Regions from separate parts of the Flexivirga oryzae genome, predicted to be linked through region 1. Evidence: predicted binding sites of a transcription regulator. Region 1 holds the regulator's gene; the other holds the start of a gene.
What was found. Region 1 encodes LexA, which represses DNA repair genes until DNA is damaged. Its sites were predicted from a motif close to TCGAACANNTGTTCGA; they were not measured.
Positions count from the first base shown of each region.

Region 1 (6,363 bases):
GCCTGCGACGTCGGCCAGGGCGACGGGGGAGTGCTGGCCACCGCACCCGGACACGCCCTGGTCGTCGACGCCGGACCCGACCCCGGCCTGATGGACGCCTGCTTGACCCGGCTGCGGATCGGCGTCGTCGACGCGGTGGTGCTCACCCACTTCCACGCCGACCACGTCGGCGGACTCGCGGGGGTGCTCGACGGCCGCGAGGTCGGTCCGGTCTACGTCACGCCGCTCTCCGCGCGAACGACCACCGACACCGACGCCGAGGCGACCGAGGAGCCACTCGTGCGCAGCCTCGCCGCCCAGCACCACCTGCCGGTGCGGACCCTTGCCACCGGCGACGTCCTCGACCTCGGCGAGGTGCACGCGCTGGTGCTCGGCCCGAGCCGGCTGATCCGAGCCGGATCGGTCCAGAACAACAACAGCGTGGTCCTCGACGTGCGCACCCACGGACTGCGGATCCTGCTGACCGGTGACATCGAGAAGGAAGCAGCGGCAACGCTGTTGGGGCAGCTGCGGGCCCTGCCGAACGCGCCGTCGGTCGACGTGTTCAAGGTGCCGCACCACGGCTCGGCCAACCAGGACCCGGCGCTGGAGCGGTTCGTGCACGCGCCGCTCGCGGTGATCAGCGTCGGCGCCGGCAACGACTACGGCCACCCCGCCCCACGCACGCTGGACCTGCTGCGGGAGACCAACTCGGTGGTGGAGCGCACCGACCGCGGCGGGGACGTCGCGATCGTCGTGCGCGACGGCCGGCCGCTGGTGGCCAGGCGGTGAGTTTCAGCCGTCCCGACTCATTCGGTTCCGGTGCGCTGGCCGTGCGTAGGTCGCCCCAGTGGAGGGGTATGACCGGTGTTCGGGGTGTTGGCCGTGCGTAGGTCGCCCCAGGGGAGGGCTGTGACCGGTGTTCGGGGTGCTGGCCGTGCGTAGGTCGCCCCAGGGGAGGGCTATGACCGAGCTCAGTTGCCGCAGACGCTCTTGGCCCGCGCTGCCTCGCACAATGCGTCGAGAGTGGCGGACACGGCCGGGACGCGTTGCAGGTCGGGGGTCGTCACGGCATACACCGTGCGGCGGGAGGCCGGGTCCATCGGCAGGGTGACCACACCGGGGTTGCCGGCCGACCGGCGGATGAGCTCGGGGACCAGCGAGACGCCGAGTCCCTCGGAGACCAGGCCCATCACCGCGACGTAGTCCTCGGTCTCGAAGGCGACGTCGGGGTTGAAGCCGGCCCGCTCGGCGAGGGAGAGCAGGTGACCACGACATCGTGGGCACCCGGCGATCCACGGCTCGTCGGCCATGTCACTGAGCTTGACCTTCTTGGACTTCGCGCGCGGGTGGTCCAACGGCAGGGCGAGGCGGACCTCGTCCTCGAGCAGCTTGCGGGTGACGAAGGAGTCGATGTCCTCGTCGGCCCGCGCCAGGTCCGTGCCCTCGTAGGCGAACGTCACCGCGACATCGCACTCGCCGGAACGCAACGCGGCGAACGCCTCCGGCGGCTCCGCCTCGCTGAAGGTCACGTGCACGTCCGGGAAACGCTGCTTGACCAGCGAGAGGGCGCGCGGCACCAGGGTCGAGGACGACGACGGGAAGGCCATCAGCCGCACCCGCCCGGCGCGCAGCCCGGCGATCGCGGCTACCTCCGACTCGGCCGCGTCGAGCGCGGCCAGCACCGGGTTGGCGTGTCGTGCCAGCACCTGCCCGGCCTCGGTGAGCCGCACGCTGCGTCCCAGCCGCTCGACCAGCACCGTGCCGGTGCGGTCCTCCAGGCGCCGCACCATCTGCGAGATGGCGGGCTGGGAGTAGCCCAACGAAGCGGCAGCTGCGGTGAAGCTGCCGTGGTCACTGATGGCCTTGATCACCCGAAGGCCTGCCGCGTCAATCATGTGACCAAGGATAACATTTCGTTATTAATTAACAACTCTTCCCGGAAAACGCTAATCCTTGTGGCGGGTGACCGGTTCCGCCCGGGGACGGAGGCGTCCGCCGCCCGGACGACCTATTGTCGAGACATGCTCATCTGTGCGGAAGTGCTGCTCGTGGCGACGCGCGCCGACGGCAGGCCGTTCACGGACAAATCCCGTCTCGACCTGGCACTGGCCGGAGCGGTGTTGTGCGAGTTGGCAGCGTGCGGGCGGATCGCGGTCAAGGACGGTCGGCTGGTCGTGCTCGACGCCCGGCCCGGTGGCGATCCGCTGCTCGACCATGCCCTCGCGATCTTCGCGCCGAAGGCCGGCAAGAAGCCGGCGCGCGTGCTGCCGGCGGTGGCGAAGGGCCAGACCGACCGCACCTACGACCGACTCGTGGCGGACGGAGCGGTACGGCGCGAGAAGGGCGGATTCCTGCAGCCACCGCGGCATCCCGTGCTCGACGTGGCCGGGCGAGCCCGGCTCGTGGACGCGGGCGGCCGGGTGCTCGCCGGCACCGCCCAGCCGGATCTGCACACCGGGTCGCTCGTCGCCCTGCTCGCCGCGGCGGATGTCATCACCAGGGTCTATGACAGCCGCCAGTTCGGTGTCTCCGGCCGTGAGCTGAAGAAGCGCGCGAAGGCCGTCGGCGAGCGGGACTGGGCGGCCGGTGCGGCGGCCGCGGCCATCCGCAGTGCCCAGGAGGCCGCCAGCGCGGCGATGGTCGCGGTCACGGCCGCCACGACGGTGACGGTCATCGGCAGTTGAACGACCTGGCGGCGCTGACCGAGCTGATCAGCGGTGGCGGGGTGGTCGCGCTCACCGGTGCCGGCCTGTCCACCGAGTCCGGCATACCCGACTATCGCGGTGCGGACGGCAAGCGCCGGTTCGCGCCGATGACGGCGCAGGAACTGCTGGCCGACCGGGAGGCGCGGCGCCGCTACTGGGCGCGCTCCTACGTCGGCTGGCCACGGTTCGCCTCGGCCGGCCCGAACCAGGGTCACTATGCGGTCGCGGCGTTGCAGGCCGCCGGCTACCTCGGCCCGATCATCACCCAGAACGTCGACGGACTGCACCAGGCCGCCGGTGCGGTCGACGTCGCCGAGCTGCACGGCAGCCTCGAACAGGTCGTGTGCATGCAGTGCGGCGAGCACTACGCCCGTGGCACGGTCGACGAGTGGCTGCGGCTGGCGAATCCGGACTTCGACCGGTCCGCGGACGGCCCGCTGCGCCCCGACGGCGATGTCGCGATCGCCGAATCGCTGATCGCCGGGTTCCGGCTGGTGCACTGCGTCGTGTGCGGCTCCGACCTGCTCAAGCCGGACGTGGTGATGTTCGGGGAGTCGGTGCCGAAAACGCTGGTCGAGCAATGCTTCTCGTATGTCGCTGCCGCGCGTGCGGTGCTCGTCCTCGGTTCGTCGCTGGCTGTGATGTCCGGTTACCGCTTCGTGCGCCGCGCGGTCCGGGAGGGCATCCCGGTCGCCGTCATCACCCACGGCTGGACGCGCGCGACCGACGAGGAGGTGTCGGTGCGCGTCGATGCGCCGCTGGGGGAGACGTTGACCGGTGTGGCCGACGCGCTCACCGGATGATCACCCCGCGAAGTTCTCCCCCGCTTCGCTCCTCCGATACTTCGCAGGGACCCCGATCTTCCTTGTGCAACTTGTCCGTTGGCCCGACCTGCGTCACACGCGCCGCAGAACCGCGGTGACCTTGCCGAGGATCGTCGCGTCGTCGCCGTCGATCGGGTCGTAGGCGTCGTTGTGGGGCAGCAGCCACACCTTGCCGCGGGTCCGCTTGAAGGTCTTGACGGTCGCCTCGTTGTCGAGCATCGCGGCCACGATGTCGCCGTTGGTCGCCGTCGGCTGCTGGCGCACCACGACCCAGTCGCCGTCGCAGATGGCCGCGTCGACCATCGAGTCGCCGACCACCTTCAGCAGGAACAGGTCGCCCTCGCCGACGAGTTGCTTGGGCAGCGGGAAGATGTCCTCGACGACCTCCTCGGCGAGGATCGGGCCACCGGCGGCGATGCGGCCGACCACCGGGATGTACGACGGGGACGGTCGCTGGTCGCCCAGCCCCGTCTCGTCCACCCCGGAGTCGTCGGCGCCGCGCACACTGGAACCGCCGCGGTAGCCGCGCATGTCGGTCGCGTCCGGGTCGATGACCTCCATGGCACGCGGCCGGTTGGGGTCGCGGCGCAGGTAACCCTTGCGCTCGAGCATCGTCAGCTGGTGCGCGACCGAGCTGGGACTGGTGAGGCCGACCGCGTCACCGATCTCGCGCAGGCTCGGCGGGTAGCCACGCCGATCGACCGAGTTGCGGATCACCTCCAGCACCTTGCGCTGCCGGGTCGTGAGGCTCTCGCCCCTGCGGTCGGGTAGTTCGTGCACATCTGCCATCGCGGCCATCTCCTCCTCGGCGAAGTTGCTCGAAAGCGGTCGGCCAGCAGGGTGCGCGGACGGCTGTCCGGACCCGGTTGTCGGTGGTCGGTGCTTGCCTTGGCTTCGTGAAAACAGCGTATGGGTTTAGGACACAAGTTCCAAACATCTGTACGACGCGTGTCTCGACCCGGTCGAACATCCGTGCTATAAATCCGACAGGTGTCCGATCGCACGGGTGTTCGGTCCAGGCCCACCGTCCGGGTCGTGCGTCAGTCGTCGCATCGCAGCTTCAGGAGGAAGAGATGAGTGCACTCGCCCAATGGGATGCCCCGGCCGACCCGCGCCCGGCGCGCCGCCACCTGCGTGCGGTCCCGACCGGCCCGCAGGCTTGCGGCGGCGGACGTGCCGTCGGTGTCCGGGTGCAATCCACCGGCCTGCGACTGACCGCACGCGGTCGCCGCCTGATCGGTGTCGTCGTCGCCGCAGCACTGCTCGTGGGCGCCGGCGCCGCGGCCAAGGCGTGGGCCACCACACCGGCAGCCGCGCCGCGCGGCGTGACGGTGCAGTCCGGGCAGACCCTGTCCGAGATCGCGCACCGCGCCTACCCCTCGATGCTGGTCTCCGACGCCGTCACCAAGGTGGCTCTGGCCAACGATCTCAACAGCCTCCAGGTGGTCGCCGGGGAGCACCTGCAACTGCCTCGGTGAGAGGCTGCGACGCGCCGTCCCCGGGCGCCTGACCAGCACTTTTCCGGGTCGACACGCCCCCTCTTGCACTTGTGGTGGGATCGGCTTAATATCCCTACATCTAGTAGTTACACGGATGGGATTTATCCACATCTAGTCCACATGAACAGTCCGGTCATCCCCAGTTCATCCACCGATTACCCACAGTCCCGTCCACAGGCCGAGGCGTGCGGCGGACGGGCCGGAAGCCGGTGCTGGGTGACGCGGGAGAGGGGTCGCGCATGCACTGTCCGTTCTGTCGACACGACGACAGTCGGGTCGTCGACAGCCGCACCAGCGAGGACGGCACCTGCATCAAGCGGCGTCGCCAGTGCCCCAACTGTGGCAAGCGCTTCTCGACGCTCGAGACGGCCAGCCTGACGGTGGTGAAACGCTCCGGCGCCAGCGAACCGTTCAGCCGGCAGAAGGTGCTGATCGGCGTCCGGAAGGCCTGCCAGGGACGGCCGGTCACCGAGGACCAGCTGGCACTGCTCGCCCAGGAGGTCGAGGAGTCGATCCGGGCGCAGGGCGCCGCGGAGATCGACGCCCACGACGTGGGCCTGGCCATCCTCGGCCCGCTGCGGACGCTCGACGAGGTGGCCTACCTGCGGTTCGCGAGCGTCTACCAGGCCTTCGAGGGGTTGGAGGACTTCGAGTCCGCGATCGCACTGCTCCGCGCGGAACGACCACCCACCGGGGTGGAGCCGCAACGGCAGCACGCCGACGACTGAGCGGGTCGCCCGACGATCCGGCACAGCGCTACAGCAACACCAGTAACACCGACACAACAGCAGCAGAGTCGACCACCGGCAGGTGGAAAGGAAGTTGGACATGACCGACACGGCAGACGCCGGCCCCCAGGCCCGGCAGGGCAACGCCACGCGCAAGGGGCTGACCGTCGAGCGCATCTTCACCACCCCTGGTGTCCACCCCTACGACGAGGTGACCTGGGAGCGGCGTGACGTCGTCCAGCAGAACTGGAAGACCGGGGAGACGATCTTCGAGCAGCGCGGAGTGGAATTCCCCGACAGCTGGTCGCTCAACGCCTCCACGATCGTGACCACCAAGTACTTCCGCGGCGCCCTCGGCACCCCCGAGCGGGAGAACAGCCTCAAGCAGCTGATCGACCGCGTGGTGCTGACCTACGTGCGCGCCGGCAAGGAGCACGGCTACTTCGCCACGGACGACGACGCCGAGATCTTCGAGCACGAGCTGACCTGGTCACTGCTGCACCAGGTGTTCAGCTTCAACTCGCCGGTGTGGTTCAACGTCGGCACCAAGTCGCCGCAACAGGTTTCGGCCTGCTTCATCCTGTCGGTCGACGACTCGATGGACTCGATCCTCAACTGGTACAAG
Region 1 covers NZ_JACHVQ010000001.1:571,342-577,704, forward strand. The annotation lists gene FHU39_RS02670 (ComEC/Rec2 family competence protein) at 1-771, shown strand, start outside; gene FHU39_RS02675 (LysR family transcriptional regulator) at 954-1,877, opposite strand; gene FHU39_RS02680 (GOLPH3/VPS74 family protein) at 2,004-2,666, shown strand; gene FHU39_RS02685 (Sir2 family NAD-dependent protein deacetylase) at 2,663-3,490, shown strand; gene lexA (transcriptional repressor LexA) at 3,584-4,300, opposite strand; gene FHU39_RS02695 (hypothetical protein) at 4,585-4,989, shown strand; gene nrdR (transcriptional regulator NrdR) at 5,250-5,738, shown strand; gene FHU39_RS02705 (vitamin B12-dependent ribonucleotide reductase) at 5,839-6,363, shown strand, end outside.

Region 2 (6,363 bases), on a different contig from region 1:
CGGCCGCTGGGACTTCCTGCCGGCGCAGGTCGAGTCGCGGCTGCTCGGGCACGAGGAGCTGCTGGTTGCGCTGCCGGAGCATCACCGGTTGGCCGGGCAATCGGCGGTCGCCCCGGGCGATCTGGTCGACGAGTCGTGGATCGTCCTGCCGGGCGCCAGCGGCGCCACGCTGCCGAACCGGTTGAACGTGCTGGGCGTCAACGGCGGTTTCGTCCCTCGTGTCACCCAGATCGCCCCGGACTCGTCCACCCAGTTGATGCTGGTCGCCGTCGGTCAGGGCGTTGCCCTCAACTTCAGCGGGGTGCGGGACAACGTCCCCGCGCCCGGCGTGATCTTCAAGCCGCTACGACCGAGCCAGCCGACCGCCGAAGTGCGGCTCATCTGGCGGCGCGGTGACCCGAACCCGGTCCTGCCCGCCGTGATCGCGCTCTCCCACAAGGTCTTCCCAACGGTGCCCGAGTAACCAGCGCTGCCCGAGTAAGCAGCGGCGTTGATTTCAGCGGTGGCCGAGTAGGTCGAGCCGCTAGGCGAGACCGTGATCGAGGCCCCGCACACACCCGCGGCGGCCGAGTAAGCAGCGGTGGCCGAGTCGGTCGAGCCGCTAGGCGAGACCGTGATCGAGGTCCCGCACACACCCGCGGTGGCCGAGTAAGCAGCGGTGGCCGAGTAGGTCGAGCCGCTAGGCGAGACCGTCATCGAGGTCCCGCACACACCCGCGGCAGCCGAATCATCACCCCGCACACACCCGCGGTGGCCGAGTAGGTCGAGCCGCTAGGCGAGACCGTGATCGAGGTCCCGCACACACCCGCGGTGGCCGAGTAGGTCGAGCCGCTAGGCGAGACCGTGATCGAGGTCCCGCACACACCAGCGGTGGCCGAGTAAGCAGCGGTGGCCGAGTAGGTCGAGCCGCTAGGCGAGACCGTCATCGAGGTCCCGCACACACCCGCGGCAGCCGAATCATCACCCCGCACACACCCGCGGTGGCCGAGTAGGTCGAGCCGCTAGGCGAGACCGTGATCGAGGTCCCGCACACACCCGCGGTGGCCGAGTCATCACCCCGCGCAACCCATTTCAGCGGTGGCCGAGTAAGAGTGACCAGTGAGCCCGCATCGAGGTCCCGGCCGGTCTGGTGGTCAGGCGACTTTGTCGGCACGCCAGCCGGGCATGGCGCCTTCGGTCAGGTCCCAGTGCACCCCGTCGGGGGTGATGGTGGCGTAGTACCCGTGCCGGTGGACGATCTGGTGATGTCGCCGACACAGCATCGCAGAATTGGTCAGGGCAGTGCTGCCGCCGGCCCACCAGGGCAGGATGTGGTGGATCTCGCAGAAACCCGGAGGTCGGTCGCAGGTGGGGAAGGTGCATCCCATGTCTCGGTGGACGACGGCGGCCCGTATCCCTGTGGTGGCCAACCGTTTTTCACGCCCCACGTCCAGGGGTTGACTCTTGGTGCCGAGGACGACGGGGATCAGGTCCGCGTCACATGCCAGGCGGCGGGCGGTGCCCGCGTCGAGGATCTCCCCGCCGATGGTGATGGCACCGTCCAAGTCTGTGAGGAGCCGGTGTAGGTCCATGGTGACCAACACGGTGGCGCCGGCGCCGATGCCCATCCCGTCCCCGCACACGGTCTTGGCGCCGGCGGCGACCAGGTCCATCAGCGCGTCCACCCGGCGCTTGCCCGGGGTTCGCTCATCCCGCACCCGGTCGGGCACGGCGCCCGTGCCGGTGGCGCCGTTGCTGGTGGCCCCATCGAGGTCATCGTCGCAGTCGTCGTGCTGGACGTCGGGGTGCAGGCCGAACGCGGCACCGGCGCGACCAGTCGTGTCACCAGCGTCACCGGCGACGCCGGTGTCACCGGTGGTGGTGTCCGCGTCGTGGGTGGGCTCGGGCCCACTGTCGCCCGCGGCACCGGTGGCGTCGGTGGCGCCGGTGGCGCCGGTGGCGCCGGTGGCGCCGGTGGGGTTGCTTTCCTGGCTGGTGGTGGTCTCGCCCGTGGTCTCGGTGGTGCTGGTGTCCTTGTGCTGGGCGGGGTGGGGTGCGGACAGCGCGGTGATGGCCTGTTTGAGGATGGCGGCGTTGGCGGGGCACAGGTCCGCGATCAACCGGATCATCCCGGTCGGCAACGTCCGCCAGGTCAACGACTCCACCTTCTCCAGGTGCGCGTCCTCCCCGGAGAGTTTGTCCGCGGCATAGTTGGCGATGATCCGCCGGGTCAGTTCCGTCACGCCCCGGGACCCCAGCGCCGGGTCCAGTTGCAGGAACCACGCCTGGATGTCTTCGCGGGCCGCGGCCGGTAACACTTCGGCGACTTTGACGGTCTGCCGCAACGCGGTCCGGGCGGTGGCCAGGGTGCAGGACCCGTCGCGGACCGCCGCGGCGATCACGTGGTTGCGCCGGTCCCGGCACGCCTCGGCCACCACCGACACCGTACTGGCGGCCGAGGGTTCGATACTGGTCCCGGCGGCCCGCGCCCGGGCGCGCACCCACCCGGTCGTGTTGGCCGCGTCCGAGGCATCCACCACACCCCGTTCGCACGCGTTCGCCGTCGCCAGCGTGGCGACCTGCCCGGCCCGCTCCTGCACACCCAGCAACACACTGACCAGGTCGGTGAGGTGGTCTTCGCCGAGCTGGTCGAACACGCGAGGTAACTGGTCCAGCGCGCCGGCCACGGCCCTCACCTGCTCGGCCAGCCGTGGCCCCAGACCCGGCACCGGCCGCCGGGCGGGATCGGGCCCGTCCCAGCAAGTCGTATCCGCTTCCACCGCTGCCGGTTGACCGGGGATGCGCAAGGGTGAGTCGATGGCCACGGTGATCGAGTCCCCCTCTCCCCTGGATGGTTTCGTTGTCATGATTCTATCGGGTGACGTTCAGGAAGTACAGAGGTTGTGCGAACATTTCTTCGATACGTTCGCTCTGAAACGTATCGGAAGTACGCCAAAAACTGTGCGCGGACCTCGATACGCCGTTCCTCCGCTGCGCTCCCCCACGGCTACTCGGCCAGCGCAAAATAGCCGGCTCGCCTACTCGGCCAGCGCAATATCGCGGGCTCGCCGACTCGGCCAGCGCGGGGGGAGCGGGGTCGCCGACTCGGCCAGCGCGGGGGGAGCGGGGTCGCCAGCGCGTGGGGGCACCTCGGCCAGCGCGGCATGGCGGGGGTCAACTCGGCGAGCGCGCCGGGTCAGCTATTCGCCCGGCGCATGTCGCAGACGGTCATTCAGTGCGAATCGAGCTGCGGGGCGCTGAAGCCCTCCGACCGGCCGAGCAACACCGCCCGCGTCACCGCTGTACTGCCGAACTTGTCACGCACCGCGTCCAGTGCACCGTCGAGCCGGGTGGGGGCGTCGGTGTCGAAGGGCAGCTCGAGTTGCTCGTCTTCAGCCTCGTCCAGGCCGGTGATGCTGATGCCGATCAACGTCACCCCACGGTCCACGATCAGCGGCATCGCCTCGTCGAGCAACGCCCGACCGGCCACCAGCCACGCATCGGTGCCGGCCGTCGCACGACGGACGGTTCGTGACCGTGTCACCCGCGTCATGTCATCGAAGCGCAGCCGGAGCACGAAGGTCCGGCCGATCCGCTCACCGGACCGCATCCGCCGCGTGACCCGGTCGACCAGACTCACCAGGGTGGCGTCGAGTTCCTCGCCGGTATGGCGCCCGCGGCCGATCGCCCGCTGCGCACCGATCGACCGGCGCCGGCGGCCCGTCTCCACACGCCGCGGGTCCAACCCGTGTGACAGGGCGTGCAAGTGGCGACCGCTCGCCGGCCCGACGATCGACGTCAGCGTCTCCGGTGACAGCCGGGCGAGTGCCCCGACAGTCGCGATGCCCCGGTCGTGCAGCCGGACCGACGTCACCTTCCCGACACCCCACAGTGCCTCGATCGGCAGCGGGTGCAGGAAGTCCAGCTCGCCCCCGACCGGCACGCTGAGCAGTCCGTCGGGTTTGCTCGCCGCGCTGGCGACCTTCGCCAGGAACTTGCTGCTCGCGATGCCGACCGAGATGGGCAGCCCGACCTCCGCCTTGACCCGGCGTCGCAGCTCGGCGCCGATCCGGCTCGGCGCACCGCTGAGCCTGGCCAGGCCGCCGACATCGAGGAACGCCTCGTCGATCGAGATGCCTTCGACGACCGGCGTGATGTCCCGGAACACCTCGAACACGGCGCGTGACGCCTCGACATACGCCGTGAACGTCGCGGGCACCTCGACCAGGTCCGGGCACAGTCGACGGGCGATCCGCCCGGACATCGCCGTCCGCACGCCGCACGCCTTCGCCTCATAGCTGGCCGCAAGCACGATGCCGCCGCCGACGACGACCGGCCTGCCGCGCAGCGACGGGTCGTCGCGCTGCGCGACGCTGGCATAGAACGAGTCGAGGTCGGCGTGCAGGAAAGTGCCCTCTGCCACAACCCCACCGTCCCACCCGCCACCGACAGCGCGCCCGCTGCGGCTCCTCACGCTTCACCCTGTACTCAGGCTGAAATGCCGTTAGCCTGACGTTCCATGAACATCGTCTTCGTCGAGCCGAACTTTCCGCGCAACCAGCGCGAGTTCGCGCGAGCGCTGCACGAGGTGGGCGCAACCGTCTTCGCTGTCGGGGAAACCCCGTGGGAGTGGCTGGACGAGCAGCTGCAGTCCTGGATCGACCACTACTACCAGGTCGGGTCGGTCACCGACGTCGACCAGCTCCGCACTGCGGTCGAGCACTTCCAGTCCATCGCCTGGATCGACGGCCTGGAGGCCACGATCGAGGCGCACACCCTGCCCGCGGCGATCGTCCGCGAGGCGCTCGGCATACCTGGAACATCCGTGCGCACCACCTGGCTGTGCCGCGACAAGCCGGCGATGAAGGAAGCGCTCCGCGAGGCGGGAGTGCCCACCGCTGCATCGGCGGCCGCGCACGACGTCGACGACCTGCGCGATTTCGTCGACGAGCACGGCTATCCGGTCATCCTCAAACCCCGCGACGGTGCCGGGGCCGCCGGAACCACCCGCGTCGACAACTATCGCGAACTACTCGATGCCGCAGCGGCTTTCGGCGGCACCGAGTCGATCGCGATCGAGGAGTTCGTCGAAGGACACGAGGGCTTCTACGACACCCTGAGCGTCGACGGCGCCATCGCTATCGACTTCGCGTCCCACTACTACCCCGGTGTTCTCGAAGCGATGCGCAACCGGTGGATCAGTCCGCAGTTCATCTCGACCAACCGGGTCGACTCCGTCCCCTTCTACCGCGAGTTGCGCGAGCTCGGTGAACGCGTCAACGAGGTGCTGGGTATCAGCACCTCACCGACCCACATGGAATACTTCGTCAGCCCGAAAGGCCTGCGCTTCAGCGAGATCGGCGCTCGACCGCCGGGCGTCGGCTGCTGGGACCTGTATGCCGCCGGCAACGACATGGACATCTACCGCGCGTGGGCCGACTCGATCGTCCATCACCAGGTGTGGCACGTGCCGAGCAGGACGTATGCCGCCGGCATCATCGCGTTGCGCCCGGACCGGGACGGCACGATCACGGCGATCGACGGCGTCGACGAGATCAACTCCCGGTACGGCGAATGGGTCATCGACGCCAACCTGCCGGTCGGCTCCGCTACTCAACCGGTCGAGGCCGGTTACATGGCCAACGCCTGGATCCGTATGCGGCACAACAATTACGACGTGCTCCGCGAGATGCTCGATGACGTGGGCCGGACGGTGCAGGTGCACGCGGAGTGAGCGCCGACCCGAGCGAGGATACGAGTGAGGAACGAGCGAGGCCCGCAGCGAGGGGAAGAGGCGCGACCGAAAGATGAGCCCGGACCATCCCTGCATGGTGCTGCTCGGCCCGCAGCGCCGCCCTGCCCTCGACAAGGTCGTGGCCGGGCTTCAGCTCGACGGCCCGTTCGCGACGATCACCGCCGGCTGGCAGGAGCGTGAGGTCGCCGACGACGAACTCAACGCACATCTCGGTGGACGAGCGATCAATCTCGCACTCTGGACCCGCCGCCAGGACGTTCTCGACCGCGACCCGGACTTCGCAGCCGCCCACCGGCAGCGCCAGTCGGTGCTGTCCGACATGCAGGACCTCTACCTGATCGGCGTCGGGCACACCTCCCGGGCGATCACCGAACTGCGCGAACATGCGGAGTCGTCCGAGCGGGTCAAGGAGCTCGCGCTGCGCGATGCCGAGGAGGTGCTGCGATCCCTGGATCGCCGCCACCTGGAGCGGGTCCGTGAGGTCGAGGCCGAGTTCTACGACGTGACCAAGCCGCACGAACACCCCCTCATCGCCGCCCATCGTGCGGAAGTGGCACAGGTACTGGCGGACAGCGCAGCCGTGGTCATCGCCGGTGGGCACGTCGCCGAACTGCTCGATGCGCTGCACC
Region 2 covers NZ_JACHVQ010000003.1:203,817-210,179, forward strand. The annotation lists gene FHU39_RS17945 (LysR substrate-binding domain-containing protein) at 1-463, shown strand, start outside; gene FHU39_RS17950 (HNH endonuclease signature motif containing protein) at 1,134-2,846, opposite strand; gene dinB (DNA polymerase IV) at 3,212-4,402, opposite strand; gene FHU39_RS17960 (ATP-grasp domain-containing protein) at 4,499-5,713, shown strand; gene FHU39_RS17965 (Type 1 glutamine amidotransferase-like domain-containing protein) at 5,808-6,363, shown strand, end outside.
Region 2: a site for LexA is predicted at 2,885-2,900, ahead of FHU39_RS17950 (HNH endonuclease signature motif containing protein). Genes of this name have one in related genera too.